Regions from separate parts of the Pseudoalteromonas sp. NZS11 genome, predicted to be linked through region 4. Evidence: predicted binding sites of a transcription regulator. Region 4 holds the regulator's gene; each other region holds the start of a gene.
What was found. The regulator LexA, encoded in region 4, represses DNA repair genes until DNA is damaged. The targets are predictions, from matches to a motif close to TACTGTATNNNNATACAGTA.

Region 1 (7,926 bases), on a different contig from region 4:
TGACCGCTGCGTGACGATATTTCGTTATACAATTTACTTAGATCAATACCAGACCAAAATTTTTGCTCAAATTTCTTAGCATTTGATAGTGCATCTGATATTGCTTTTTTACGCTGAAATATAATTGTCCACGACATTACAGACATGGCAACTAGCCCTAACATCACTAACTGAACAAGCAAGCTTGCTTCTAAAATTAGGTCTAAAAAATTAAGCCCTGATCCCACGTTAAACTCCTAAGTAATTTCAAAATACGGCAAATTGGTTAATTTGTGTAAATATGACCGTTTATACGGTCAAAAGTTGCATCTAGTGTATCTAGTCCATTTCAAGCTGACAACGGTATTGCTATGAATAGGCAACAAAAAACGTTAAAAAACAGCTTTAGTTGGCATTTCCCTTTGCCTCAGTATTTTATTTAATCTTTTAACTAGGGTCTGTTGATCTTTCAAGGTTAAATTTACAGCAGTCTGTTTGGTATTTATGCAAGGCAGAGCCTATGCGGTGTGGTTATTCCCCATAAATAGGCGATAACGTAGCATTAATGCCAAACAGGCGCTGCCCAAAGGTTCTTCCTAGGGGCTATTTACTCTTTGTTGCTCGGTTTTTACTTAGCCCACTAGGTTACAAATCTCGCGCCGCGATTAAATAGCCCCTAGATTGAACAAATTTCAATCAGCAAAGATCAACAGACCCTAAGCTCACTAATTATAAATATGCGTAAATATATAAGTAAAACGTCATAAAATGCGCCGTTTATTCAAAATAAGAGCATAAACACTCAAAACCTATAAGCCTTACCTTCACGTAACAGTAAAACTAATACCGAGCCACATCAAAAGAAATTACTTAAGCTAGAAATTTCATTAACTTATAAATTTAACGATTAATTAACGCGCAAGATTCAAACAACAATAAAATTCACCGAATTAGTTTTTCTAATCTGAAAATACAAATTTTCTAGTTTGAACAAAAAGATGATCTTACGTATTATTCTCCCATACCGAACTAGCGCACCGAATGAGATAGTTTCATTAAGCCAAGTTCTTAGTAATAGGATATTTTATCGTATTACATTGTTTTACTCTTTCTGGATAAAACCAAATTCAGTAAAACGTAGTTCCCTGGATTACTTCCTTCAACTTGTTGTTTGCCCGCATTTTTTGCGGGCTTTTTTTTGCCTACAATTTAGTGCGCTACATATTTTATACCAACCTGCATAAATCTTTGATCAATTTAACGAATTAAATTGCACTATAACGTCGTTAAAAATTTTTTATTTAGAACAACTAGATACAAAAACTTTTGCCTAGTTCTAGCGTAATTTTCTTAACGTTAAGTAGACCCCATATATAAGCAGATTGGTATTATTTATAAACTAATAATTGCTCTACCTATTTTACAATAAGTAATTCGGTTACTAGTTTGAATGGTACGCAGGATAGCTTCGCGAGTCTTAACGCCCTGTGAATTAACAGTTAACTATAAAGCGTATAAGTATTTTGAAATAACATTTGCAACAGTGTGCTGAGGTTTTGGGTAAAATACCAGCCGTATAAATATTTGAAAGAAAGGGATACTAAGTCAATTACCTGCTGCGCAATAAACCACAGCAAGCAATGTATATGATGAGGCTAGTCTTTTTTAGGAAGTAAACCAAAGTGATGATATGCACTGTCAGACACTATTCGCCCACGCGGAGTACGCTGAATAAACCCTTGCTGAATTAAAAACGGCTCTATTACATCTTCTATTGTTTCACGCTCTTCACCAATAGCTGCAGCTACATTGTCGAGTCCTACTGGGCCGCCCATGAATTTTTCAATTATGGCGAGTAAATATTTGCGATCCATATAATCAAAACCACTTTTATCTACATCAATCATATCAAGCGCTTGCTTAGCTACTTCGGCGTTTACTGTGCCGTCAGATTTTACCTGTGTGTAATCGCGTACACGCCGTAATAAACGGTTTGCAATACGTGGTGTACCACGTGAACGTTGTGCTATTTCGGTTGCGCCGTCGTCACACATTTCTAAACCAAGATAATGTGCAGAGCGCCCTACTATGTGCGACAAATCTTCTACAGAGTAAAACTCTAATCGCTGCACAATACCAAAACGGTCACGTAGTGGCGATGTAAGTGAGCCTGCTCGCGTAGTGGCACCAATAAGCGTAAATGCAGGTAAGTCTAATTTAATAGAACGCGCAGCTGGGCCTTCACCAATCATTATATCAAGCTGGTAGTCTTCCATTGCTGGATACAGTATTTCTTCAACTTGCGGGCTTAGCCTATGTATTTCATCAATAAACAGTACATCGCCTTCTTCTAAATTAGTAAGTAACGCAGCTAAATCACCTGCTTTTTCAAGTACAGGGCCGGATGTTGTTTTAATACTTACGTGTAATTCGTTGGCTACGATATTTGCAAGCGTGGTTTTACCAAGCCCTGGTGGGCCAAATATTAATAAATGATCGAGCGCTTCACCACGGGTTCGAGCAGCTTCAATAAAAATTTCCATTTGCTGCTTAACATGAGGCTGGCCTCTGTAGTCGGCTAAAAGTTTTGGTCTTATTGCACGATCTATAGAGTCTTCATTTGTTTTTTCAGTCGCATCAATTAAGCGATCCGCTTCAATCATGGGTTACTCACAACATTGATTTTAAAGATTCTCTAATAAGAACCTCAGTAGACATATCGGGTTTGCTTATCGATTTTACTGCTTTTTGAGCTTGTGGCAATTTATAACCTAATGCAAGCAGTGCCGATACGGCATCATCGGCTGCGTTATTAGCTATTGTCGCATCGCTCATTGGCTCTATTACTGCGCTGTCGCTAAATGGCGTAAATAAATCATTACCCCAATCTTTTAATCTGTCTTTCATTTCGAGTACTAAACGCTCGGCTGTTTTTTTACCTACACCCGGTAATTTAACTAGCGACGTTGAGTCTTCGTTATTTACACAGCTTACAAATTGCTTTGCCGACATGCCCGATAAAATAGCTAAGCCAAGTTTTGGACCAACGCCATTTGCTTTTAATAGCTCTCTAAACAAGGCGCGTTCAACTTTATTATTAAAACCAAATAATAATTGAGCATCTTCACGCACTACAAAGTGGGTGTAAACAATCACGTTTTCACCAATTTTTGGTAAATCGTAAAAACAGGTCATTGGCATTTGTACTTCGTAACCGACACCACTTACTTCGAGTAATATTTCTGGTGGCTGTTTTTCGACTAAAATACCATTTAAGCGGCCTATCATAGTTATTTCCTTAAACGTCCTCTAACGGTTTTGCTTGCGCTACCCGCTAGTTTAATTAAATTTTGTTCTGAGTGAGCGTGGCAAATCGCAATAGCGAGTGCATCAGCTGCATCGGCCTGTGGCGTACCTGGTAGTTTTAAAATATTTTTTACCATGTGTTGCACTTGAGTTTTATCAGCGCCACCGTTACCTACTACTGCTTGCTTAATTTGCCTAGCTGAGTATTCAAATACAGGTAAGTCGGCCATTGCAGCGCCAACAATCGCCGCGCCTCTAGCTTGGCCAAGCTTTAAAGCAGAATCGGGGTTGTGCGCCATAAATACTTTTTCAATGGCAAAGGTTTCTGGCGAAAACTGCTCAATAAGCTGTGTAATGCCTTGATAGATCATTTTAAGCCTAACCGGAAAAGGATGATCGGCTAACTTAATACAACCACTGCCTAAGTATGTAAATTTAGAACCTTGGTGGGCAACAACGCCATATCCGGTCAAACGTGAACCAGGATCGATCCCTAAAATAATGGCCAAACAGCACTCCATTGTTATTATTTTTAAATTACGCTAATAATGCCAGAGCACTGTATAAATTACCAGTACAAAGAAAAACAAAAATGCCCACGTGTTAGGTGGGCATTTGAAGGAGCATGTTAGTTTAAGCTTACCCTAGGGCACGCACTAATCCTTGGGTATTTTGTTTAAGTGTTCGGGCAATCATTAAATAGCCTAAACCAGCCACAAATACGCCGCCAGCTACCGGACCAATAATCCATATATGCGGGTGTAACTTACCTGCCAAATCAAACATTTGTTGCTGCACAATTAAAAGCGCTATATCACTAAAAAATGCGGCAACTAAGCCAGCTAAACCGCCGAGTAATAAAAACTCGTACAAGGTCGCGTTTTTAATTAATCGGCTTTTAGCGCCAAGCGTTCGCAGTATGACAATTTCTTGCATACGCTCACCTAAACTAGCTTGCACTTGCGATATAAGTACAAGCGCGCCACACAGCACAACAATTGCAAGTACAAAGCCAATGGCGAGTGATACTTGCGAAATAGTTGTTTGTATTTGCTTAACAAAGTTGTCAATATCAATCGCTGTAATAGTAGGGTAAGTACGCAATAACTGGCTAAAGTCACGCTTTTGATCTGGGTTTATACGTACCGACGAAATATACGTCGCCGGAAAATCTGCAAGTACATCTGGGCTTAAAATAATAAAAAAGTTAGGTTTAAGCGTGGCCCAATTAACTTTGCGCACACTGGTAATTTTAGCGTCGAACGACTGCGAACCAATTAAAAATGTAAGCGTATCGCCTATCTCAACATCTAAACGCTCAAGCATCGACTCCTCTACTGAGGCTTCAGCCATCGCATTTTCACCAAACCACGTGCCTTGTGTTACTTCATTTTGGTCAGGCACATCTTTAAGCCATGTAAGGTTTAGCTCGCGGCCAATACCTGCACGTGCTTCTTCGTCTTTTTTCTCGTTGTCTTGCAGCGATACTGAACGTGCTACCAACTCGCCATTCACCGCATTTACGCGCCCACGAATAGTGGGATAAAACTCTGATACTTGAATATCTTTTTGAGCTAAATATTCATTAATTGGCTCAAGCTCATTTTGCGTAATATTAACTAAAAACGCATTAGGCGCATCGGCAGGAAGTTGCGACTGCCAATCAGATATCATGTCGTTTTTAAGTACCACTAAAAACAGCAGTAATTTAATCGCTAACGAAAAACTAATTAACTGTACCGCGTTCACATTTGCACGCTTTTGAATAGATGCAATTGCAAGCGACCAACTGTTACCTGGCTTAAGCCCTAATTTTCGACCGCCACCAAATATTAATTTAGATATCAAAAACAACACACCAATTAGCGCAAGCGTTGAGGCAAACAAAATAAGCGTTATTTTTATGTTGTTACTAAATAACCACATTAATAAAAACACAGTTAGCGCACTCATGCCTAAATGCACACGACTTACTGCCAACTTGTCACCTAAGTTACGGCGCAGCACTCTAAGCGGTGGAATATCAAATAAATCAAATAACGGTTTAATAGAAAACATAACGGCACAAATTACGCCAGTGCTTATAGCCACCAGCCAAGGTTTAAAGCCACCTAAAGGTAGCTCTGTGCCCATACTTTTCGATAAGTAACTTGTTGCTATTTCTTGCAAGCCATAACCAATTAACAATCCAATACTTACCGCCATTGCACATACAAGCAATAAATGGAGCATGTATATTTTGCGGATCATTGAACGGCTACCGCCTAGCGTTTTCATCATCGCTACTGGATCGTATTGGCGTTCACAATAACGTTTTGCTGAAACGGCTATAGCCACTGCGGCTAAAATAATACCTAATAGGCCGGCAAGTAATAAAAAGCTCTCTGCACGGTTTAAACTATTTGAAATAGGTGATTGACGGTCTTTAACGCCGTACCATTGTTGGTTTTCTTTCATTTGTGGTTTAAGCCACTCGTAAAAGCTATTTATATCGGCCTCACTACCTGCATAAAGTTGGCGATAATAAACACGACTACCTGGCTGCACAACTTCAGTTTTTGCCACATCGTCAATATTAATAAGCACGCGGCGGCTACTCGAAAATACATTAAATGGCGCATCGGGCTCTTCTACAATAACTTTTGAAACATTAAATAATGCAGCGCCAAGTTCTACTTGCGCGCCTATATCAATATTTAAACTGTAAAATACTGATTCACTTAGCCACACATTACCAGGCGTTGGTCCGCTATTAGCAACCTTAGTTTCACCTGTTAAGGTATCCTTAACTTTTAACTGCCCTTTTAACGGGTACGCATTAGATGCCGCTTTTACTGAGCTAAACTGCATTTCATCATCGGCAAACAACATAGTGTCGAAGTACACCATTTGCGCCGTTTTTAAATTTTGGCTCTGTGCTTTAGTAATAAAAGCAGTGTCGAGAACATGATCGCTTGCAAGTACACGGTCTGCTGCAATAAAAGCACTGCTTTTTTGCGCAATACTTTGCCCTATTCGCTCAGTAACCATAGACAGTGTAAGCACGGTTAAAACAGCAAGGGCGATAGCTGCGCTTATAACTGTTAGCTCACCACGGCGAAATTCTCGCGAAAATAACTTAAGCGCTAACTTAACCCACATTAGCAACGTCCTCTACTTGGCTTTTTACCAGTAAGCCCGCTTCTATTTGAATAATGTGCTCACATTTTTGTGCAAGCCCTTCATCGTGAGTAACCAAAATAAGCGTAGTGCCGTGTTGCGTGTTTAAATCAAATAATAACGACTCAATCATTTTACCGTTTTTGCTGTCTAAATTAGCCGAAGGCTCATCAGCAAACAATATTTTAGGCGTACCAATAAATGCTCGCGCAATAGCAACACGCTGTTGTTCACCGCCAGAGAGTTGCGACGGGTAATGGTCAATTCGATGGCTCAAGCCTACTTTTTCAAGTAATGCAATTGCTTGCTCTTTTGCGTCACTTTCACCAGCAAGCTCTGCTGGCAGCATAACGTTTTCTAGTGCAGTTAAGCTTTGTACTAACATGAACGATTGAAACACAAATCCAATTTTAGCCGCGCGCAGTGCAGCACGCTCTTCTTCATCTAAATTGTGTAATGGCTCGCCATCTAAAAATATTTCGCCGCTGCTTGCGGTATCCAGCCCTGCTAATAAACTGAGTAACGTTGATTTACCAGAGCCCGACGTGCCAACAATAGCAACAGACTCGCCATGCTTGACATTAAAGCTGATGTCGCTGAGGATGGGCAGCTCACCTTCAAAGGTAGAGACTACTTTAGACAAACCATTAACCTGAATTATATTTAATTGAGAAAGCGCTGACATATGACTCATTCAATCCTTCGTTTAGTATTCATTTTATTTTTAGTTATCAAACCGCTGAGTGCAGTAGCCGACAACACGATTTTAATACTCGGTGACAGTTTAAGCGCAGCCTACGGACTTCGACAAGAAGAAGGCTGGGTAAAATTGTTACAAGATAAATACGATGACGAACAAGCCGACATTGAACTTATCAACGCCAGTATTAGTGGCGAAACATCTGGTGGAGCCCTACGCCGTTTAGATGCATTGCTTGAGCAATACGAACCCACTCATGTACTTATTGAGCTAGGTGCTAATGACGGTTTACGTGGTTTTCCAGTCAAAAAAATGCAAACTAACTTAACGTCTCTTATTCAAAAAAGCCAAGCAGCTAATGCGATGACCGCCTTAATGGAGATTTACATTCCCCCTAATTACGGTCCGCGTTACAGCAAAATGTTTACAGACACTTTTTCGCGCGTTAGCGAAGAAACAAATGCGCATTTAATGAACTTTTTTATGCTCGATGTTGCTGGTCAACCTGAGCTAATGCAAAACGATAGTTTACACCCTAACAAAAAAGCTCAGCCATTAATACGAGATGAGATGTATGACTCGATCAAAAAGTGGTTAAATAAAGACTAGCCAATTAATACACCGCAAGAGTGCCTTTTTAGGTCTCTTGCGTAATAAACACCCAAACAAACAATCGCTTATTGATTTTTAAAAAAATACACGTACTATTGCATACAAATCGGTATGTGGCGCAGCTTGGTAGCGCACTGTCATGGGGTGGCAGGGGTCGAGAGTTCGAATCT
Region 2 (7,926 bases), on a different contig from region 4:
ATATGCATAGTGGCATTAAAGTAACTCGGCGCCATTGTTACTGTTCTTAATGGTTTAAAATACTCAGCACCAAAGCCAATTTCTTCTTTAAGCTCTCTGTTAGCAGCTTGCTCTGGCGTTTCGCCCGGATCGATTAAGCCTTTAGGAAAACCTAACTGGTAATCGTTTGTGCCCGCACAGTATTCACGTACAAGTAGTAATTCGTTGTCTGCACTTAACGGAACAATCATCACTGCTCCCCGGCCACCGCCGCGAATTCGCTCATACTGGCGCTCTTCGTTATTAGAAAACTTTAGCTCTAAAGACTCCACAGTAAACAGGCGGCTTTTAGCGACAACATTGTTACTGAGGATTTGTGGTGGTGTTGGGTGCTTTTTCTGTGTCATTGGCGTTAATTTGCTATCATGGCAGTTAGTTCAATAATAAACCTTATAAGTTGAAATTCCTATGTTAAATTGGTCAAAAATCGATACCGTTTTGCTCGACATGGATGGAACATTACTCGATTTACATTACGACAGTCATTTTTGGCTTAACGTTATTCCTGCGCAACACGCATTAGCAAGGGGCATTAGCCTAGATGCAGCTAAAGCAGATATTTTAAAACGCTATCAAGCTGTGAGCGGTCAAATACAGTGGTATTGTTTAGATTATTGGGAGCAGCAATTAAGCTTGCCTATAATGGAGCTTAAACGAGAGTCTCAGCATTTAATTAAAATGCGCGAAGACGTACCTCATTTTTTAACTGAGCTTAAAAAAGCAGGCAAAGAGTTAATTTTACTTACCAACGCCCACCCTGAGAGTGTCATGCTTAAATTTGAGCATACAGCGATTGATAACTACCTAGATGGCGTAGTGTCGACTCATGAATATGGAGTAAGTAAAGAGCAACAAAGTTTGTGGCACCAAGTACAAAAAGACTTAGGATTTAATAAGCAGCGCACTTTGTTTGTAGATGACAGTGTGCCGGTTTTGAATGCCGCACGAGAATACGGCATTGAGCACTTACTTGCAGTTGCTAACCCAGATAGCCAACAACCACATAACGAAATAGCCGATTACCTAAGTGTTACCGACTATCGTAAGATTATCTAACTCAACTTACGTGACTTAAATTTTTGGGTAACGCGCTTCTAGCCCTTGATATACTAACTTTGCAAAATCTGCATGTTCTGTATCAAGGCTTTTAACTACTTCAACTAAATGCTCGTTATCTTCTTGCCCATTCCATTCTTTAATATAGCTACCATCTTTGTAACCGTGATCTTGGCGGAAAAAGTTTAACGTGTTTTTACCTACGTAGCCGCGATATAAATCATCAATATCCATACCCATTTGCGCCATACAGCCGGCAAAGGCACCTGCATTAAACGTTTTATCTGCAACTGCAGAAGCCGCTAATATCTCTAGTGTTTGTTTAAAGTCATCAGCTTGTTGAGCATTACTAAGCTCAGTTTCAAGTTGCTTTGCTAAGTCTTCGTAGCTAGTTTCGCCGTCAATTCTAAGCGATAGACCAAAATGAAAAATATCAACCAACTCTAAAATAACTTGTTCAGTATCTGGTGTTTGTTTTTTCCACCATTTCCAACCATGATGATCCAACATTTCAGCACACTCAACCCAAATAGCGCGGTACCATTCAAACCCTTGAGTAAACCATTGCTCATGTACTTTAGTATTCATGGCGTTTTGCATTTCTAGCATCACTACTAGCTTGTTTAAATTGGCAGACATATCAGTTCCTGTCGTTTTGATTGGCGTAATGTTCGTTGGTGTAATAATACAGATAAAATGCTGATTGTGCATTGCTGTATATTTTTATTAGTGTGCTAGTTATGTTTATCGTGACGTCGTAAACTCATGCCATGAATCAATTAAATCAATGAAATCTTCAAAGCCACAACCACTACTTAAGCCATTTTCTTCAAGCGCTAAATCGTCATCTTGATACGCTATTAGGTCTTCGCTGTCTTGATGAAGCGCATGGGCTTCAAATAATGCTTCGTCTTTCGTTAATATTAAATCTATTTCTTGGCCTTTTAGCGTTAGCGGCTCATAGCTTGAACTCACCGATGCAATAAGCGCTTGCACCATGGCTACTTTGTCTTTGCCTATTTCTTCGTTTAGCCAGCGACCAATAATAGCGTGTTCACTGCTTATTTTAATACGTAGCCCACTAATAGGGTCGCGAATAAATTGATATTCCATAGGGTTTGCCTGTAAATCTTTAATTGCGTAATTATATACGTAAACGCCCGTAAACCACAGGACATATAAAGTAAAATAGCGCCACATGGGCGCTATTTTACTCAACTTGAAAACCGTTAACTTCGCGATCTATAACGCGCTGCGTCAATAATCGACCATAAGTAAATAATAGGCACAAGTACAAAGCCTACAAGCACATAAATTAGTGCGTAACTTATTATAATAGCGAGTGCAAAAAATATAGCCGCTAAAATACGCCCTTGCACTAACTGCCCTAAACCAGGAAAAAATATATTACATAATGCTGCGATTACGTTACCGCCAGAACCTTGATCTGCCATACTAACCTCTGTATTTATTTGATTTTATAATTATTTACTTACACACTCTATGCCAATTTATTAAAGCTTACAAATCAAATAGTTAAATTAGTCTAGATTTAGAGAGTTAGTAAATTTTGCTAACTTTAGGTCAAATTAGCAATTTTTGTTATGTGTTTGCACTTTTCTATTCGCTCAATTAATTAGCAAGTTACTCGTTTTGAACACTATTTTATAAATAGCTGTTTATAAAAACAGTATTTTATTTAGCCTAACAAAAACACCTGTTATACTGGCCACAATATTGATTAAAAAGGCGTAACGATGGACGTTTCACAATTACTCGATGGCTTAAATGACAAACAACGCGATGCCGTTGCAGCCCCACTACAAAACATGCTGGTATTAGCAGGTGCTGGGTCTGGTAAAACACGAGTGTTAGTTCATCGTATTGCGTGGCTTATGCAAGTTGAGCAAGCCTCCGCTTACAGTATTTTTGCAGTTACATTTACTAATAAAGCCGCTAAAGAAATGCGTGGCCGCGTTGAAGAAACACTAAAAGCGCCTGTAGGTGGCATGTGGATTGGTACTTTCCATGGTTTATCGCATCGTATTTTACGTGCTCATCACCGTGAAGCTAATTTACCAGAAGCCTTTCAAATTTTAGACTCTGACGATCAGCTTCGGATGATCAAGCGCTTATTAAAGTCGATGAATATTGATGATAAAAAATGGCCTGCTAAACAATTTGGCTGGTACATAAGCGCCAAAAAAGATGAAGCACTTCGCCCTAAAGATATTCAAGCATACGATATTAATGAGCAAATGATGCTGCGTGTTTATGCCGCCTATCAAGAGGCCTGTGATAGAGCGGGCCTAGTTGATTTTGCTGAAATATTACTACGCAGCTACGAAGTGTTAAAAAATAACCCTACGTTACTGCGTCATTATCAGCAACGCTTTGCGCATATGCTCGTAGACGAGTTCCAAGATACAAATACCATTCAATATGCTTGGTTAAAATTACTTGCTGGCGATACTAACAGCATTATGATTGTAGGCGACGATGACCAAAGCATTTATGGTTGGCGTGGTGCTAAAATCGAAAACATTAAACGTTTTTTAACTGACTTTAGCGCAGAAACCATTCGTCTTGAACAAAACTACCGCTCAACAGCGACTATTTTGAAAGCGTCTAACGCATTAATTCAAAATAACTCAGAACGTATGGGTAAAAGCTTGTGGACCGACGGTAACGACGGCGAGCCAATCTCTATTTATGCAGCATTTAATGAGTTAGACGAAGCACGCTTTGTAAGTAGCAAACTACGAAGCTGGTTAAATGCAGGTAATGCCCTACAAGATACCGCAATTTTATACCGTAGTAACGCGCAATCTCGTGTACTCGAGGAGGCCATGCTGCAAGAAGGCTTAAAATACCGTATTTATGGTGGTATGCGATTCTTCGAACGACAAGAAATTAAAGATGCGCTTTCGTATTTACGCCTAGTAGGTAATCGTCAAGACGATGCCGCGTTTGAGCGTGTAATTAATACGCCAGCACGCGGTATTGGTGATAAAACATTGAGCCATATACGAGATTGTGCACGAGCAGAATCGTTACCGCTTTGGTATGCCGCAAAAGCAATTGTAGAACAACAGCACTTATCTGGTCGTGCCTCTGGTGCAGTAAGTAAGTTTGTAGAACTAGTCGAACAAATAGAAGATAAAATTAGCGATCTAACTTTGCATGAGCAAGCCAAGTACACAATTCAAACCTCAGGCTTGATGGCAATGTACCGAGCTGAAAAAGGTGAAAAAGGCCGTGCTCGCGTAGAAAACTTAGAAGAGCTAATTAGCGCATGTGACCAGTACGAACTTCCTGAAGACGAAGAATACAGCTCGCCTTTACAAGGCTTTTTAGCACATACATCACTTGAGTCAGGTGAAGGACAAGCAGAAGAGCACGAAGACGCCGTGCAAATGATGACACTTCACTCAGCTAAAGGCTTAGAGTTTCCGTTAGTGTTTATGGTGGGCGTAGAAGAAGGCATGTTCCCTTCTCAGCAAAGTAACGAAGAGTCTGGCCGCTTAGAAGAAGAGCGCCGCCTTTGTTATGTAGGCATGACACGAGCAATGGATAAGTTATACATTAGCCATGCTGAGAGTCGCCGTTTATACGGGCAAGAAAAATACCATAGCCCATCTCGCTTTTTACGCGAAATCCCTGAGGACTGCGTTGAAGAAATTCGTATTAAAACACAGGTTTCTCGCCCGCCTGCCGCCGGGCGTTTTAGCGCATCAGTTAGCCATGCCGCATTTGAAGACAGTGGCTTTAACTTAGGGCAACGAGTTTTGCATGCTAAGTTTGGTGTTGGTACCGTACTTAATTACGAAGGCAGTGGCGCGCAATCTCGCGTACAAGTTAACTTTGACGACCTTGGCAGTAAATGGTTAGTAACGGCCTATGCACGATTACAAGCTGTATAAAGCTCACCTAAATGAGTTAGAACAACAACTAGCTGGCGCGTATCATCGTCAGCTAGTGTTGATTACGGGCAGCCCTGCTTGGTGTTATGAATTACTTAACTCATTAATAGATGAAAACAATATACTTGTTGTATCAAAGCAGTGCGCGATTAAAAATTCGTACTGGCCTACTCGCACTCACCAAATTTTAGGGCAAGAATTTGCTCATGCTGTTTACGATGGTTTTAGTGGTTTACACCCTGATAAACTTGCAGCACTTACCGGCACCGTTAAAGCAGGCGGTATACTGTTTTTATTACTGCCCGAATTAAATGATTTAGCCTCTTGGCAAGACCCCTCATTAAGTACAGTGCAATCACACGGTCAGAGTATTGACTACAGTTTATTTAATCAACGTTTCGCGGCTATTATTAAGCAATTACCCGCTTTTCATTTTAGTGAAAAAAATGGCTGTATTAGTAATCTCGTCAGCTCTGTTACGCATAATAAAATTGATTATGTACCACAGCAAAACTGCGTTGAACAAATAGTAAAAGTAGCTAATGGTCGTGCCAACAGGCCTTTACTCATTAATGCTGATAGAGGTAGAGGCAAGTCGGCAGCACTTGGCTTAGCAGCCGCAAAATTAGCTGATAAAAAAGTAATTATTTGCAGCACTCAGTTTAAAGCGACCCATAGTAGCTTTAAACATTTAGCCAACGAGTTAGACCTGCAATACAACGCTGAACATAAACAGCTCGCCAACTTGCATTACGTTGCACCTGACGCGTTATTAAATGCATTACCTGAGTGCGATTTATTACTCATTGATGAAGCTGCCGCGATCCCTGTACCGTTATTGCTAAAAATGCTAGCTCATTACCCTCGTATAGTCTTTGCAAGTACACTGGTTGGGTATGAGGGCAATGGTAGGGGTTATACCATTCGCTTTAGTAACTATATAAAAGCGCACTATAAAGCCTCTAAAGTTGTAACGCTTGATGAGCCACTGCGTTTTGCTAAACACGATCCCCTCGAGAAGCACATTCGCACCTTGCTTGCACTCGATGCGCAATATAAAGAGTTAAGTATTGAGCAATTAGAGCAGCCAGTTCATAGCGAAATAACTCAGCAATCCCTTGTAAACAATGAGCCTTTACTGCAACAAGTTATTGCCCTGCTTGCATTGGCTCACTATCAAAGTAGTGTAAACGATTTACGCCAACTACTAGACGCACCATCGCAACGAATATTCATCAGCAAAATTAACAATCAATTAGTTGGTGTATGTTTAATCGCAATAGAAGGTGGTTTAAGTGAAGAACTTGCTCTACAGGTTATAAGCGGAGAGCGCCGCCCACAGGGTCATTTAATGGCTCAAACCCTCTCACAACTTAGTTTTAATAATGACTACTTAACACAGTTGAGCGCTCGCGTTGTACGAATAGCGATTGATCCGAGTTCTCACAATATGGGTTCTGGTAAAAAGCTACTTAGCTATTGCGAGTCGCAAGTAAAAAGCCAATGTAGTTGGTTTGGTGCAAGCTTTGGCGCAACAGCGCAGCTACTTAACTTTTGGCAAAAACAAGGGTTTGATACCGTAAAACTGGGTTATCAACGCGATAAAAGCACAGCTGAACATTCAGCGCTTGTGGTTAAATGCTTAAGCAATAAAAGTGCAATTATCCAACCTTTGAAAAAGCAGTTTAAAAACGACTTTTTTTATGCTCTTTTAACACATTTTAAAACACTAGATTGGCAACTTGTAAGTATTTTAATTGAAGGATTTAGCGATGAGTTAGTAAGCCCCGAGACTCGCGAACGATTAGCCTTGCTCGTAAACAGTAACTTCACTCAATTTAATATCTCTGCGACTCTCTGGCAGGTAGTGAATCAGTCTCCTTCTTGTATGTCTCAATTAACAGAGTCTGATAAACAACTTTTAATAAAGTTAGTGCTGCAAAATGAATGTAATGAAAAAGTGATTCAACACTTAGGTTTATTAGGAAAAAAGCAGCTTGAGAATCAATTTAAACGTGCCATAAAAAACCTCACTAGTGCCATCTAATAACTCCTAGTTACCTATCTCTATTAAATCTTATCCATCTTTAAGCTATTTATTTAATTTGTTCTATCCTTAAAGCATTAACAGGTAAATTAAGATAAAGGCATGGAATTAATAAACTTTAAAGTGGGCTGCAAAACAATTTCACTTAAAATACTCGATATTTTATTAACAGAGCGCTTTGACAATAATCTAACAACTTTACCCAACAATAATAAAAGCTTTATTGGTGTTAAAGATTATATGGATATACCAACGCCTGTGTTTGATTTAGGTATTATTTTAAATAATATCTCAACCGAACAAAGTAATGCGCATGTACTAAAACAACTAAGAACATGGCAAGAAAAACTATTAAACTGGTTCAATACCCTTCAAAGTAACTTGCTAAATAGCTCGGTTTCTATTTCAAGCAATGATGCAGAACTACAAGATTTTGTTCTGTTTTACAAAGAGTTCAACACCGATAATGAAGACTTAAAACTAACAATGTCTCGACTTAACGAACCTTTCCAATCATTGCTAGAAACGGTAAAAGAAGCTATATCAGCTCATAATCAAAGCGATTATAAACAAGTATCAGCTCTGCTCGAAAAAATTAAGCGTAGTAACCTAATTCAGCTAGAGCGTTTATTCGAATCAGCTAAAGAGCAAATAACCTTAGACTATAAACCTATTATTGTTTTTACCACTAAAGACGGCTTAAACCCACACGTAGGGTTATTGGTAGATAAAGTCGAAGATAATATCGACTATAAAAAAGAAGACATTAAACCACTAGATAAGCTCACTGAGGTTGGTTTTGATCTAGACCCACAAACTAAAAATATGATGCGAGGATTAATCAAGCTTTCACAAAAGCAC
Region 3 (7,926 bases), on a different contig from region 4:
ACTGGCTAGTTAGTAATAAAATACCCGTAATAAATATGAGCCTAACGGGGCCAAATAACGCAATTTTAGAAGCAAGTATTACTGCAGCAATGAAACAAAACGTATTAATTGTAGCTGCTGCGGGTAATCAAGGTCCGGCGTCGCAGCCGTTATACCCAGGCGCGTATAAAAGCGTGATAGCGGTAAGTGCTATTGATGCAACAAACCACATTTATAGATGGTCAAATAAAGGCGATTACATAGACTTTACAGCCCTTGGTGTAAATGTTGTTACAAGCCAAGGCAATGGAAAATTTGGGAGGGAGTCGGGTACGTCAATGGCGGCGCCGCATGTAAGCGCGGCATTAAGTTGTTTATTGTTAAAACATGGTAATAATAAAACCAAAGCACTTAACGAGCTTACTTCGCTAGCTGTCGATTTAGGCGAGCAAGGCAAAGACGCCACCTTTGGTTATGGCGCCATTTACCCACCTAAAAGTGCACTTTAACTGACGCCGATAAAACCGACTGAGTATAGGTATTGCTACTAAGCTTTGATTGGTAATCGCCATATTCAGCCTCGGCTATTAGTGTTACGTGCTCAAACACAGCTAGGTTATAAAACGCATTGACTACATTTCGGTGCTCATCTCGCGACGGTATTTGCTCAAAAAAATCATCCGTTGTTTGCTCATCGTAATCTTTATTTTGATAACGCCAGCCAGCCCCTACTTTGTTAGCCACATTAAAGGCCGTAAATTTGTGCGTAACTTTAGTAGTAAAGCCGTAACCGTTAAAGTCGTATTGGTTGTCGTCGGCGTTTTCTTTATCGGCACTTAGCGCTGCCATTAGCATGGTTTGCCCATTATTTATAAAATGATAAAGCGCTACATCGGCACCTACACCGTCGGCATTACGTGCTTTTGCAGTAGTAAAACGTTTAGCTTTGGTTTTTATGCTCATACGTAAATACGTATGCGGGTTTAAAAAATGGCCATAATAAGCACTGGCTTGGTTAAAGTGTAAAAATGTTTCGCCATCTACATTTGCTTTTGCGCCATCGTAACGAACCCCTAGCTCATGGCTATTAAAGCTGTAGCTGCCATCTAAACCGTATTGATGCAGGTCTAAATCGTATTGATCAAACTCATCGTAGTCTTGTTGTTCAAACTTATAGCTTGAGGTTAATTTAGCGCTTTTGGTTACTTGCCATTTTGCATTAACGCCAGCTGCGGTTTTTATGCCACTGTCGCTTTGCGACGAAATATCGTCAAGCTCTTGAACAGAGAGCGCCGAGTTACTTAATACCCCAACTTCAGCATCTGCATTTACCTCAAGGCTGCTTTTAAAGGGTTTATTTTGCTCAGCTGTTTTAATGTGGTTAGTTTGTGCAAGCACCGCTTGGGCACTAAAAACACACAATGTGGCGGTTATAACTGCTTTCATATTTATTCTCCAACAGGCCGAATAGGTTTCCCCATTCGGCATTTGTGCAAACACGCTTAGGGCGTATTAAAGACCTAGGTCTAAATCGTTAGTAATGTTGGTAACTACTTCACTTGCGGTGCTAAGTGCTACATCGTTACTAATTTGATCAGTGACCGCCGCACTTACCTGCCCGCTAACACTTTGCTGTACCGTGCTTTGTAAACTACTAACCGTACTGTCTTGCACATTGGCAATTAAAGATTGCTGAACACTGCTTACTACTTCATTACTGGTATTAACTGCATCACCTATTTGCAGTGCAGAACTTACTGAGTTTGCAGCCGTATTAGTAATTGCTAATTGGTTTGTAAGCTCACCAGCATTAAGCGCATTATTTGCATCAGCTTGTGTTACTGAATCGGTAGCGCTGCCCACATTTGAAAGTAAAGAGGCATCTGTTGGTGTATCGGTAGTATCAGGCTGAGCGCCTTGCTCAGAGGTAACAGAAAGTAATGACGATTGGCTCACTGCAGTCGTTAAATTACCCGCCGATGAGGTTAACTGCGCGGTTGCATCAAGTGCTGTATTGACTGTAGTGGTATTGCCTGTGGCATTTAAAGACGATGCCGATGCATTCAATGAGTTATTTAAAGATGAGCTGGCAGATGCAACTAATGAATTTGCAGGCTCTGCGGCCTCGCTACTTTCTTGCGCTGAAGTTTGTGTATTATTTGCCGTTGAATCTGTAGCTTGCGAGTCATCAGCCGTTACTTGTGTATCGCTAGATACGTTTGACTCGTTGCTACCACTGGCTGTTAAACCCTTTTGTGAAAGCGCAATAGATGTAGATATTTGTTGCTGCGCCGACGTTGACTGAGATATTTCAATATCAGCGGCGTGCACTGCACCTGAAAAAGTACACACACCGCTTAACATCATTACGCTTACAATTTTATTTAATTTAGTCATTGTTTTGTCCTCTAGTTTGTCGGATTGACATAAAGAAGACGATTTACAAAAACACTTTATTCCAAAATAAATTAAAAAATTACAATAAAACCACTTATTAACTAAATTTCAAATACTTAAAGGTAAGCTAATACCCTACGGCGTTAGCGTTTCACTGTTTTGGATCAGCAATAACAGCTCAGCAGTGGCGGTTGCGTCGGCCAATGCGCGGTGATGGCTGGTTAAATTTAAATTAAAATGCGTACTAAGGTTACCAAGCGAATACGACTTTAAGCCTTTAAACGCTTTGCGCGATTCAACCACGGTGCACATTTTTGGCATTTTAAAAAAGTGCCCTGCCATCTCGCATTCTTTTTTAATAAAGCCGTAGTCAAAATTAACGTTATGGGCTACAAAAATACTGCCTGCGAGTTTATCAATTAGTGGCTTTACAACCTCTGCAAATACGGGCGCGTTATAAACCATGCTGTCGCTAATACCAGTTAGTGACGTTATAAATCCAGGTATATGGCGCTCGGGGTTAACTAAGCTAGTCCAAGTATCAATTACTTTACCGTGCTGCACTTTTACAAGGCCTATTTCGGTAATACGGTTACCGCCTTTTAAGCCGCCTGTGGTTTCTATATCGACCACACTGTAAATACGGTTAGGATCTACAAACCATTTAACCGCAGCAATGTGTACTGTAAAGCCCACATTTTTTAAATTATCAATAGTGGTTAATTGGTTGCGCCTAAGTTTGTCGCCCGGGGCTTTTACCTCTTCAAAATGTACTTGGCCATTATTAATGACCATTAAGTCGGGGTAGCCGTCTTTTAGCTGTAAATAATGTTTGCTCATAGCCGTTAAATGAGTAATTAATGCCTCAAGTGGGCTGTTTAAAATAAGTGCTTCTAACGGCTCTAATAAATTGCTGCGCCATCTAAACAAGCCGTTAGGTTGATCAAAGTATTGCGCTGCATTTTTGCATACTAAATTAAGTAATGCTTGCGACGTTTGGCACTGTGCTAAGCGCTCATTTATCTGTGTTTGCTGCGCTTCATAAAAATTACCAAGTCTTAATACTTGCGGATAAATATCAAACTCATTGCATGGTGGATAAGGCGACTCCACAAATAGCTCATGCCAAAATACTAAACCAAACAAACTTTGCCAAAGCGTGTTTTCGGTATTAAATACAGCCATACCTTGGCGAGTATAATAATCGTTTACGCCCTGCTCTACTTCACCTCGGTACAGTTCATCTATTTCCAGCACGCATTGGGTGTCGGCAAGCATTGCACTTAAACGAGAACGTGTTTTTTTATTAAACTTACGCATTAAAAAATCGTCAGCAAAATAAAGTAAATCATCAGTGAGCGGGTTTTCGATAATGGCTTCTAATCGTGCTTTTACCCACTCTTTATTGCCAAGCCTATATTGCTCTCTTATTTGAATTTCTTGTGCTTCACTATCATCCACGCACCCTTCAAGTAAACTAAAAGCAAGTTCGCTATCAACTGTTTTTAGCTGCCTATAAAGCCTAACTAATAATTTATTTTTTAATGCAACGGCTATTGCACCATGTGCAGCTTGCACTAAAACCTGCGACGCTAAAGCAACGTAATCGCTCTCATCTGTTATATTTTTAAATGCTAACCGGTAACGGTTTAATAAATAGTTTGATTGCGCTTCGTCTAGTGTTTCAAAGCGTGACAAGCTCTCACTGTGCCCTTCGCGCGTAGCGGTTAAGCCTAAGTCTCGCATTACAAAACGGTTTTGATGATTCACATCACCACGGCTTAGTTTACCTGCAAATAAAAACTCAAAATACTCGTAGTAATCACTGCGGTTGTTAATTACATACTGGCTATTAAGTGGCGCAAGCTCTTGTGGGCAGTCTTTAAAAAACTCCCGCGCAATATCCACCAGCGCGCCTTTAGCTGCGCTCTTTTTAAAGCTTATTTGCTCACTGTAATTACTTAGCAACTCAACCAAAGAAGGTTTGGTTAAGTGCGCTAAAAGCTGCGAATAATGCTGCTCGTTTGGCTCAAATAAAATATCGGCTTTTTTAAGCGTATAAATAGCCTGATGCGGCGATGTTATTTCTTCATAATTGAGCGATTGCGCCTGAACCAAATAAGGCTTTCGCGAGTATACCCGCGCTAACATGCACTGGCTTTGCTCATCTAGCTTGTTAATTTTACTAATAAATTCGCTGTGTTTGGGCTCAAGTAAATGCATGCATTTACTTGTTACAAACTCAATAAGCTCTCTAAAATGCGCTAAATAGTATTTTGCTGGTAATTCTTTTTTCATAATATCGCCATAACTGTATATAAAAACAGTATCTAGTATTTGCGCTTATTATTCAATCTTAAACTTGTAATCAGTAATGGTTATAGTTGCCATATATAAATAATGTAGAGTCGATAAGCACTAAATGTAAAAAGCGACATATTACAAGCCATACAATACAAACAAACCATTGCCATACATTGCAAAGGCGGCGCTGGCCGCACAGAGTTGGTAGCTGCACTTATTTTAAATTCGACAGGTTACACAAAAGAAGAGGTATACAACCTAGTACAAGGCATTCGCCCTAAAGCACTCACTATAGAATTACAAAAAGAGTACTTTGATAACTTTGAGGTGTAAGACAGAGGTTGGGGAAGATTTAGCACTATAAATAGTGCTAATAATTCTATTTATAGCCTGTAATGAATTAGCACTGATAAGATTGATCACTTGTTATGCAACTCATTTAAACTTTGCCAAGAAATCATTTTTAATACATGCCTTAATACAGAAACTACTATAATTGTTAAAACGCATTAATTGCCAGATGACACCTTGTCCAAAGTCCAAATAAACTGGTTTTGTTGCTTTAAACCAAACATATCTAGGCCTTTTCCACTCAAAGAGGAAGTGTCCTACATGCGTGGATTTAATTATTCCATCTATTTTATCTGAGCTATGTATTTCTACTAACTCATTCGGACCTCGATACTCAGAAATAAAAGAATAAACGAAATGAGTTTTATGATTACTTGAATGAATAGATATATCTTCCATTGATTCATGCAGAGGATCAGGAAGCATCGCACGTAATTTTATGTTTTTCGCTAGATTACGACCATTAATTACCCAAATCATATCCCCGTAGAAATCCTCTCTTGATTTCAACTCAGCTTCAGACATTGGGGAGTTTTGAAATTCAATTACAATATTCTGCTCATTAACAACATCTGCAATATGCTTTTCACCACTTTTATCAAAGTATACTATTTCTTGATTACGATCTTCCCAATGATTTTTCCAATCTCGATGCCATTGGGATTCATTATCCCACCAAGGATCACAACTACATTTTACCTTGTGCGCCCAATGCCATCTAATTTTTGAACCACACTTTGCTACGGTTGGACTACCACAATATATACAAACTCCTTTCATCTTGGGCAGAGGAGCTTGCTTAAATCCGTCAACTAATGAAAATTTCATAAGTACATAACACTCGGTTGTATAATGCCTCAATCAGCCGCTGCTGGATTGGCTTGTTATATTTATTTACCCAATTCAGGAGCGGGTAAAGTTTTTGTAATACTTTTATTTAGCGAATGATTGTCAAATGCTATAGAAACCATTGAAAGCTTCGCCACCAATTTTTTCCCCTTAAATAGAGCTAAATCCGTTCCTAATTCTGCACCGTCAAGATCGGAGAGTGGAAAAGTTTTGTCAATTTTTTTCCAGCCAGATAATCCTTTAAGTAGGATTACTTCACTGTCTATTTTGATTTCGTATTGCCGAAAGCTGAGTACCATCCACCAAGCAAAAATAGATGTTGTAACCAAAGCGAGAATTAACGCCAAAAGTTGTTCATTTGGCGATAACGAAGTATTACTCTCGCTAAGGAATAAAAGAGCGCCAGCATATATTGCAAAGAATCCGATACAGTTAAATAATAGTAAAAAAATTGATTTAAAAATGATTTGAAAAACTGAGCTACGAATTACAGACATGGTATCTCTATAAATATGACAATTTAATCTACGACATTTGACGCTTTATAAACCGACAAATGTCCCTATTTTATAATCTATTAACCTTAACCACCAAATAACCACATGTAAACAATTACTAAACCTCATATCAGTTTATGTAATTGCAAAAACATACCAAAATGGTAGAGAACAGTGATATTGCTCCAACAGGCACTTTCCATAAAGTGCATATTATTCTTTGAAATTTAGTTTTTGTTATTAAAAGGCGCTACTTAATTTCAAAGTATTGAATCTAACGCCTTTAGCTAATACCTTTAAATTGAAACCTTTAAAAACAACTTAATTTATACTTGCCAATCCCTTTATACCCGCACAAGCATATTCAACCATAACGCTTTACGATATTATGCTCCTTTATATTTAATTTAACTTTCAGGGCATATAATGACAACGCACACACCGCCTTCCCACTCAGCCAACACAGCTGAAAACACCTCTCTTTTTTACGTGATTTTTATATCGGCCGTGGCTGCTATTGGTGGCTTTTTATTTGGTTTTGACTCGGGCGTGATTAACGGCACGGTGTCGGCACTTGGTAATGCCTTTAATTCTAGCAGTGTGGCTACGGGCTTTAACGTAGCGTCTGTGTTACTTGGCTGTGCCTTAGGTGCACTTGCTGCGGGGCCGCTGGCTGATAAATTTGGCCGCCGTGCAATTATGATCATCACCGCGATTATTTTTGCCATTAGTGCGTTTGGCTCAGGCATTAGCGAAAGCTCTGCGGAGTTTATTTTTTACCGTTTATTTGGTGGCTTAGGTATTGGTGCTGCATCGGTATTAGCGCCAGCTTACATTGCTGAGGTTGCACCACCAGCACTTCGTGGTCGTTTAGCTACACTACAACAACTCGCTATTGTACTGGGTTTATTTGCTGCTTTTTTAAGTAACTACTTAATTGCTGATGCAGCAGGCAGCGCGCAAAATATTTTAATGCTTGATATAGCCGCTTGGCGCTGGATGTTTTGGGCAGAGCTTGTGCCTGCTGTATTGTTTTTAGTCGGTGTTTTGTTTATTCCAGAGTCGCCTCGTTATTTAGTGGCGCAAGGTAAAGTGGATGATGCAAAAGCGGTATTTAGTAAAATTTCAGACGACAATGCAGATAAACAAATAAGCGATGTAAAACGCTCATTGCATAGCGATACAAAGCCAAGTATTCGTGATTTATTTATTGATGGCAGTAAAAAAGTACACCCAATTGTTTGGGTGGGTGTGGCGCTGAGTGTGTTTCAGCAATTTGTGGGTATTAACGTGGTGTTTTATTACGGCTCTGAGCTTTGGCAAGCCGCTGGGTTTGATGAATCGCAATCGTTATTTATAAATGTGCTCGCAGGTACTACTAATATTGTATCGACCTTTATTGCCATTGCCCTAGTTGACAAAGTTGGCCGTAAACCACTGTTGCTTGTAGGCAGTATTGGTATGTTTATCAGCTTAAGCGCGCTTACTTATATATTTGGCAGTGCAGGCCTTGATGAAGCAGGCAAACTTGCCCTTAGCGATAACATGG
Region 4 (7,926 bases):
AATTATAGGTGTGGTTAAAAAGTTCTCAAAAATTATTTGTGTTGGATTAACCACCTGAGATGCAATATCGTCAAGGGAGGCAACATAATCAGCCTGCGTAAATGGGTTATTAAGAGTACGTGTTGCAAGATGCTCCCCATGAACTTTATCAAGAGGGATAGCGCTCATGACTAAACCACCTAATAGCCAAGCTAAAATTTGTAATGCGAGCAAATAACCGAGCCATTTATGTAACTTGCGAGCATACTTAAATATTTTTTTATTCATGTTTTAGTCTTATTATTTTTAGAGGCTAGTTTATTACATTAATGGGATTAGTTACTGCGACATTTTGTCGCAGTTTAAACTATAGCTTACTGTAATCATTTAAAAATAAAAAAGATTACACTTAAATTGCTAACATGACTTATTTGTTTAATTGAGCTGAGTGTTTGATATCCAGCTAGCTTTAAACGCTAAAAAATACTTAAAAGCTGCGAAATATCTATATAAAGTGGTTAATAGAGCATAGTTGATTTGGTATAACGGTAAAACTGCGTTAAAGTTTGCAATGAAATTATTAGAGGATAAATACGAAACGATGTCGGAAATTCAATTTTTAAATGTAGATCTTGAGCTTGAATCAAAGCAAGATATTAGTTTGCTAGTGGCAGACTTGAAAAAAGTCGCGACGATTTTACATTATGACAAAGACGAATACCGTCAATTAGCGCGTATTGAAGCAACAGGTGTAGTAAACACGCCTGACAAAGCAATAAACCATATATGTGAGCTTATTGAATCGTGTTCGCGTAACGCGCTAAAACAATGGTTAAGCTGTTCACGTAGAACGTTTGATATTGGTTTTGAATCAGGCACTTCACCTAAGTGCTTTAATCAAGCCTTAGATGCAGATACATTACTACGTATATCTGCGATTGGTGCGGGTATGGAAATTACAATTTACCCAATCGAAAAGTAACTATCTTCGCTCTACGACTGCTGCGGTCATTTTTGATACGCAGCACAGCTCATTGCGGCTATTTGTAATTTTTATTTCCCACACTGAACTACGTTTGCCAATATGAAACGCTCTTGCCGTTGCTGTTAAAGTGCCGTTGCGAGATGCTTTTAAATGACTTGCGCTAATTTCCTGCCCCACGCAGTAAAATTTTGTAAAATCGACAACAAAGTTAGCTGCATAGCTGGCAACTGTTTCGGCAAGTACAACGTTAGCACCGCCGTGAACCATTCCCATTGGATTATGATGCTCAGGAATTGCCGGCATAGTGGCTACTAAGTAATCATCACCAATTTCAGTGACTTCTATTCCCATGGTTTTCATTAATGTTCCTTGGCCATCAATGCCTTGTTCTAACTGCTTGCACAGCTCTAAAGTGATGGGCTGGTACCAAATACTCATAATGACTCCTTTGCTTTTTTAATCATTTATAAATCTAGCTTTAGTTATATCCCTAAAATGTACACAAGTGAAATTACTTTGGCTATTTTAAGGCTTAATTTAAATTTGCGATTTTTATTTAACTGTATATACTCACAGTTAAATGTACTGTATGGAAAACCAGTTGTATGCGACCATTAACGAACCGCCAAGCTCAAATACTCGAACTAATTAAAGTTTTTATTAAAGACACTGGTATGCCTCCTACACGTGCTGAAATAGCGCAAACATTAGGTTTTAAAAGTGCCAATGCTGCTGAAGAACATTTAAAAGCACTTGCTAAAAAAGGCGCAATTAAAATGAAACCAGGTGCAAGCCGTGGTATTCAGTTAATTGAAGAAGAAGAGCCAGAACAATTAGGTTTACCGCTTATAGGGCGTGTTGCTGCTGGTTCACCTATTTTGGCGCAAGAGCACGTTGAAAGTCACTGCAAAATCGATCCATTAATGTTTAAACCGGCTGCAGATTTTTTACTACGCGTTAACGGTATGAGCATGAAAGATATTGGTATTATGGATGGTGATTTACTTGCTGTACATCGTACTCAAACCGCTGAAAACGGGCAAGTTATTGTTGCCCGCCTAGATGAAGACGTAACTGTAAAACGTCTTGAGAAAGCGGGTCGTAAAGTATTACTTCATGCTGAAAACGACGATTTTGAATCTATTGAAGTAGATCTTGAGAATGAGTCTTTTAATATTGAAGGCTTAGCCGTTGGCGTTATAAGAAACGCTGATTGGATGTGACTTTAAAAATAGCTTTTAAACAAGCAGTTTTATAAATGCGTACTAATTAGTACGCATTTTTTGTTTTAAATTCGCACTAAAAATAGGGCATAAATAGCTCACTGACAATTTAAGCTGTAAACTTTTTTGCACTTATATTTTCCCCCTCCGAATACGTTAAACCCCTTTGTTTTGCTCATCTTTTGAACTTACTGTTACCTAGTTGGTTACTGATTTTTTATTAATTACTCAATATCACCTGATTGTTTTTTATACTAAAACTTGCTTGTTGTTCATTTTTTAGCTAATTATTAATGTGCTGAGCTAATAATAACTCACAGCTTTTTAGTTTTGAGAACACACAATATACACAAACCCGTTGTTGGCGCAGCAAAACCAATCAATATTAAATGAGATTGACTAAAAAAATAAAAATAACGAATTGGCGTTTAAGCCGTATGCCTCTTCGCTTTGCATTCGCAATAGCATCAAAGGAGCCGTCACATGGGTAAACTGACCTCTACCTTGTGGCTTATATTATGTGTTTTTTCGCACCCAGTTTTGGCTAACAGCCAATACAATATGCGCAAAGGCGTAACCGATATAAGCAATAATGTATATCAGCTGCACATGACCATATTTATAATATGTTGTGTGATTGGGGTGATAGTGTTCGCAATTATGTTTTGGGCACTTATTCATCACCGTAAATCTAAAGGGGCTGTACCTGCCCAATTTCACGAAAGCACTAAAGTAGAAATACTTTGGACTGCAATCCCGTTTGTTATTTTAATTGCTATGGCAGTACCAGCCACTAAAACCCTAATTGCAATGGAAGATGCCAGCAAAGCTGATCTCACTATTAAAATTACAGGCTCGCAATGGAAATGGCATTATGAATATATGGGTGAAGATGTAGAGTTCTACTCTATTTTATCTACCCCGCAAGATGAAATAGCGAATCTTGCAGATAAAAATCCTAACTACTTACTTGAGGTTGATAAACCTCTCGTACTGCCAATAAATCAAAAAGTACGATTTTTAATGACTTCTGACGATGTTATTCACTCTTGGTGGGTACCTGATTTTGCAGTTAAAAAAGATGCGAATCCCGGCTTTATAAACGAAACATGGACGAACATAAACGAAGAAGGTACTTACCGAGGCCAATGTGCTGAGTTGTGTGGTAAAGATCATGGCTTTATGCCCGTTGTGGTGGTCGCTAAATCTGAGGCTGATTTTAAAACGTGGCTTGCAGATGCAAAGCAAGCTAAACAAAAAGCAGCATTAGCAGATGCCGCATTACTTGATAAAACCCTCCCAAAAGAAGAATTAATGACTTTAGGCGAACAAGTATATATGGCCAATTGTGCTGCATGTCATCAGCCTACTGGCATGGGGTTACCGGGTGTATTTCCTGCACTTAAAGGCAGCCCTATAGTGCTTGGCGATATAAAAGATCACATTGATGTAGTTATCCATGGGCGACCCGGTACGGCAATGCAAGCATTTGCCAAACAGTTATCTATAAAGCAATTAGCAGCGGTTATTACTTATAAACGTAATGCGTGGGGTAATGATACGGGTGATGTTATTCAACCGAGTCAAATACAGGCAGCACTTGATGCCAAAGTGGAGGCGAACTAATGAGTAGCATAGTAGAACAACCTAACGCCAATGAAGCTCATCATGCTCATCACCCAGCTAAAGGTTTTAAACGCTGGCTTTACACAACTAATCATAAAGATATAGGTAGTTTATATTTAATTTTTTCGCTGACCATGTTCTTAATTGGTGGTGGAATGGCCATGGTGATCAGAGCTGAATTATTTCAACCAGGTTTACAGTTGGTCGATCCTCACTTTTTTAATCAAATGACCACAGTGCATGGTTTAATTATGGTGTTTGGTGCGGTTATGCCGGCCTTTACAGGCCTTGCTAACTGGATGATACCACTCATGATTGGCGCGCCAGATATGGCATTGCCAAGAATGAATAACTGGAGCTTTTGGATTTTACCGTTTGCGTTTTTAATCCTATTGGCATCGTTATTTATGCCTGGTGGGGGTCCTGCATTTGGTTGGACTTTTTATGCACCACTGTCTACAACATACAGTAATGACAATACTGCATTGTTTGTATTTGCCGTACATATTATGGGGATTAGCTCAATAATGGGCGCAATCAATGTGATTGTAACTATAGTGAACTTACGTGCTCCCGGCATGACATGGATGAAGTTGCCCTTATTTGTATGGACGTGGTTAATTACTGCCTTTTTATTAATAGCGGTAATGCCAGTGCTTGCAGGGGCTGTCACTATGGTACTTACCGATAAGTATTTTGCGACCAGCTTTTTTGATGCCGCAGGCGGTGGCGACCCGGTGATGTTCCAACACATTTTTTGGTTTTTTGGTCATCCCGAAGTATACATAATGATTCTTCCTGCCTTTGGCATTATATCTACAATAGTACCTACCTTTTCTCGTAAAAAACTTTTTGGCTATGCCTCAATGGTATACGCCACATCCTCCATAGCACTATTGAGCTTTATTGTATGGGCTCATCATATGTTTACCACTGGGATGCCGGTCGCTGGCGAGTTGTTTTTTATGTACGCGACCATGCTTATATCGGTACCTACAGGAGTAAAAGTATTTAATTGGGTTGCCACAATGTGGAAAGGCTCAATAACTTTTGAAGTGCCAATGCTTTTTAGTATTGCGTTTATTGTGCTGTTTACCTTAGGTGGCTTTTCGGGGTTGATGCTGGCAATTACACCTGCTGACTTTCAGTACCACGATACTTATTTTGTAGTGGCGCATTTTCATTATGTATTAGTAACAGGGGCTGTATTTTCGATAATGGCGGGGGCCTATTACTGGCTGCCCAAGTGGACGGGCAATATGTTTAATATCACGCTAGCTAAATGGCATTTTTGGCTATCGCTGGTGAGTGTGAACGTATTGTTTTTTCCTATGCATTTTGTAGGGCTTGCCGGTATGCCGCGTCGAATTCCCGATTATGCACTTCAATTTGCCGACTTTAACGCAATCATAAGTATTGGTGGATTTGCCTTTGGTTTATCGCAATTGTTGTTTGTAGCTGTGGTAATTAAATGCGCGCGTGGCGGTGATAAAGTGCCTGCAAAAGTATGGGAAGGGGCAGAAGGGCTTGAGTGGGAAGTTGACTCTCCAGCGCCATATCATACTTTTTCTACGCCGCCGGTAATTAAGTAATGACACACGCACCGCTACTCAAACGTTTGGTACTTATTTGCATAGGCATGTTTGCCTTTGCCTTTGCTTTAGTACCTTTGTATGACGTGTTTTGTGATGTAACAGGGCTTAATGGAAAACCTTCGCTTGAGCAGGCAGAGCAAAGTACACAAATAGTACAAAACCGAGAAGTCGGCGTTAGCTTTACTACTCACGCACAAAGTGGTGCACCGTTTGAAGTTAAATCAAAAGAATACAGTGTAGTGGTAAAACCCGGTGCAATGCGTGAAGTAATGTTTAGTGCTAAAAATAACAGCAACCTAGATAAAGTAATGCAGGCTGTACCATCAGTCTCACCAGGTAAAGCGGCAAAGTATTTACACAAAATAGCCTGTTTTTGCTTTGATCAGCAACCTCTAAAAGCAGGGGAAGAACTTGAATTTAAATTACTTTTTTATGTTGATACCGCACTGCCGAGCGATATTGAAGAATTAACTTTATCTTATACCGTATTTGATATTAGTGAACAGCTGGTGGCAAGTAACAACTAGCTTTTTAAACTAGTGTGAAACTAGGAGTAAATAAAATGAATCAAGAATATGAGCATTATTACGTACCTGAGCAAAGCCCATGGCCTATTGTAGGTGCTGTTGCATTGTTTTTTATTGCAGTAGGGGCAGGCTTGACTGTTATGAGTGTAGGTAAAGAAGGTGGTAGCGGGGTTTATCTGCTTTATGCCGGTATTGCTGTACTTGTGTATATGTTGTTTAGCTGGTTTAAAAATGTAATTAATGAATCGGACCAAGGTTTGTACTCAGCACAAATGGATCGCTCTTTTAGACAAGGTATGAGCTGGTTTATTTTTTCTGAAGTTATGTTTTTTATGGCCTTTTTTGGTGCGCTTTTTTATGCACGCGTATTGTCGGTACCTTGGCTTGGAGGCGCAGGCAATAATGCAATGACTAACGAGGTTTTATGGCCAACTTTCGAAGCTGTTTGGCCGCTAGTTTCAACACCTGCTGGCGAAACTACTCAAGCTATGGGCTGGCAAGGCTTACCGCTTATAAATACCTTAATACTGCTTACTTCCTCAGTTACTTTACATTTTGCCCACGTAGCGATGGAAAACAATAAACGCACTCCACTTAAAGTTTTTTTAGGCGCTACTATTTTATTGGGCGTTTGCTTTTTAGGGCTGCAAGTTGAGGAGTACATGCATGCATATAATGACCTTAACCTAACGCTAGATGCGGGTATTTACGGTAATACGTTTTTTTTATTGACTGGTTTTCATGGCATGCATGTAACGCTAGGAACGGTACTTTTATTTGTAATATTTTTACGGATATTAAAAGGGCACTTTACTAAAGATAAGCATTTTGCTTTTCAAGCAGCTGCTTGGTATTGGCACTTTGTTGATGTGGTGTGGCTGTGTTTGTTTGTATTTGTATATGTGCTGTAGCGTTTATTGGCGAATTATTTGCTTTAATAAAACCAAGTTTAAGCGCTGCAATAACAACAACTAAAACAACGACCGAAAACAATACGCGACGACCTAAAAAGTGAGACATAGGTCGTCCCCCTGTTTTCCCTGACACCATAATAAACAATGCTCTAAATAAGTTAAAAAGTATAAATATTAACAACAGTACGATAATAATTTTAATAATCACTGAGTTGACCCTTTATGCAGTTAGTTTTATGGCACAAACAAAAGCTTAGTTCACTAATCACACTTTGTATGGTTGTGGTTGTTGTACTTGTGTGTGTGCGATTAGGATTTTGGCAGTTGGAGCGAGGTGAGCAAAAGCAGCAACAACTAACCGCTATTGCTAAGCAACAGAATCGGGGTGTGATGAGCTGGTCTCAATTACTTAACCTGCCTGATAGCTGGAACAAAACTGGTGTATTGGTTGAGTTAAAAGGGCGGTTTGTACAAAACCAATATTGGCTTTTAGATAATCAAGTTTATAACGGACAAGTAGGGTACGACCTACTTGCTTTACTAAAGCCAGACAGCGAAGAAAAAGTGATTTTAGTTAATTTAGGATGGGTAAAAGCGCCTATATCTAGAGATACACTGCCAAAGGTTACTCTGCCTACAGGTGTTTTTATTCTTAAAGCGCAAATAAAAGAAAATAACTTAAGTAGCTTTACGCTTGAAGATAAAACTACAAATAACGACTTACCTACAAGAATCCAATCTATCGACTTGAATATGCTGAGCACTCAAAGCCAGCAATCATTAATTAATTTTATGGCCTACAGGCAAGGTACTGGTGATGAGATTGCAACACCTCATTATGAGGCAGTTGTTATGAGCCCTCAAAAGCATAATGCCTACGCTGTGCAATGGTTTTTAATTGCTGTTGCATGTGCTGTTGTGGCTATTTTTGCGAGTAAAAAAAGGACACATAATGAAAAATAATCCCCTTTTGTTGTTTGTGGGTTGCTGCGCAATCCCATTAGTTTTGGCATATGGCGCATTAAAGTTTGATTGGTTGCCTACTGCAATTACTAATAATGGCGAGTTTTTAAGCCA

Region 1: ruvC (crossover junction endodeoxyribonuclease RuvC) is a predicted target of LexA. The motif match lies at 3,843-3,862, and genes of this name have one in related genera.
Region 2: uvrD (DNA helicase II) is a predicted target of LexA. The motif match lies at 2,769-2,788, and genes of this name have one in related genera.
Region 3: I6E82_RS03720 (exonuclease domain-containing protein) is a predicted target of LexA. The motif match lies at 4,686-4,705, and genes of this name have one in related genera.

What each region holds. Positions count from the first base shown of each region.
Region 1 is NZ_JADYWP010000007.1:46,111-54,036, reverse strand. It holds gene tolQ (protein TolQ) at 1-227, opposite strand, end outside; gene ruvB (Holliday junction branch migration DNA helicase RuvB) at 1,635-2,642, opposite strand; gene ruvA (Holliday junction branch migration protein RuvA) at 2,650-3,267, opposite strand; gene ruvC (crossover junction endodeoxyribonuclease RuvC) at 3,270-3,794, opposite strand; gene I6E82_RS14715 (ABC transporter permease) at 3,925-6,426, opposite strand; gene I6E82_RS14710 (ABC transporter ATP-binding protein) at 6,416-7,129, opposite strand; gene I6E82_RS14705 (arylesterase) at 7,130-7,753, shown strand; tRNA gene I6E82_RS14700 (tRNA-Pro) at 7,864-7,926, shown strand, end outside.
Region 2 is NZ_JADYWP010000008.1:152,044-159,969, forward strand. It holds gene nudE (ADP compounds hydrolase NudE) at 1-386, opposite strand, end outside; gene yrfG (GMP/IMP nucleotidase) at 448-1,095, shown strand; gene I6E82_RS16025 (dUTP diphosphatase) at 1,111-1,734, opposite strand; gene I6E82_RS16030 (YacL family protein) at 1,840-2,208, opposite strand; gene I6E82_RS16035 (hypothetical protein) at 2,325-2,549, opposite strand; gene uvrD (DNA helicase II) at 2,853-5,018, shown strand; gene I6E82_RS16045 (GNAT family N-acetyltransferase) at 4,996-7,065, shown strand; gene I6E82_RS16050 (chemotaxis protein) at 7,168-7,926, shown strand, end outside.
Region 3 is NZ_JADYWP010000001.1:832,415-840,340, reverse strand. It holds gene I6E82_RS03735 (S8 family serine peptidase) at 1-488, shown strand, start outside; gene I6E82_RS03730 (surface lipoprotein assembly modifier) at 472-1,425, opposite strand; gene I6E82_RS03725 (hypothetical protein) at 1,492-2,376, opposite strand; gene I6E82_RS03720 (exonuclease domain-containing protein) at 2,512-4,674, opposite strand; partial or broken gene I6E82_RS03715 (protein-tyrosine phosphatase family protein) at 4,804-5,013, shown strand; gene I6E82_RS03710 (competence protein CoiA) at 5,116-5,859, opposite strand; gene I6E82_RS03705 (hypothetical protein) at 5,922-6,377, opposite strand; gene I6E82_RS03700 (sugar porter family MFS transporter) at 6,804-7,926, shown strand, end outside.
Region 4 is NZ_JADYWP010000012.1:68,726-76,651, reverse strand. It holds gene I6E82_RS18075 (hypothetical protein) at 1-267, opposite strand, end outside; gene I6E82_RS18070 (hypothetical protein) at 581-961, shown strand; gene I6E82_RS18065 (PaaI family thioesterase) at 962-1,402, opposite strand; gene lexA (transcriptional repressor LexA) at 1,570-2,187, shown strand; gene coxB (cytochrome c oxidase subunit II) at 2,671-3,813, shown strand; gene ctaD (cytochrome c oxidase subunit I) at 3,813-5,405, shown strand; gene I6E82_RS18045 (cytochrome c oxidase assembly protein) at 5,405-5,935, shown strand; gene I6E82_RS18040 (cytochrome c oxidase subunit 3) at 5,971-6,846, shown strand; gene I6E82_RS19945 (DUF2909 family protein) at 6,749-7,057, opposite strand; gene I6E82_RS18030 (SURF1 family protein) at 7,072-7,812, shown strand; gene I6E82_RS18025 (hypothetical protein) at 7,802-7,926, shown strand, end outside.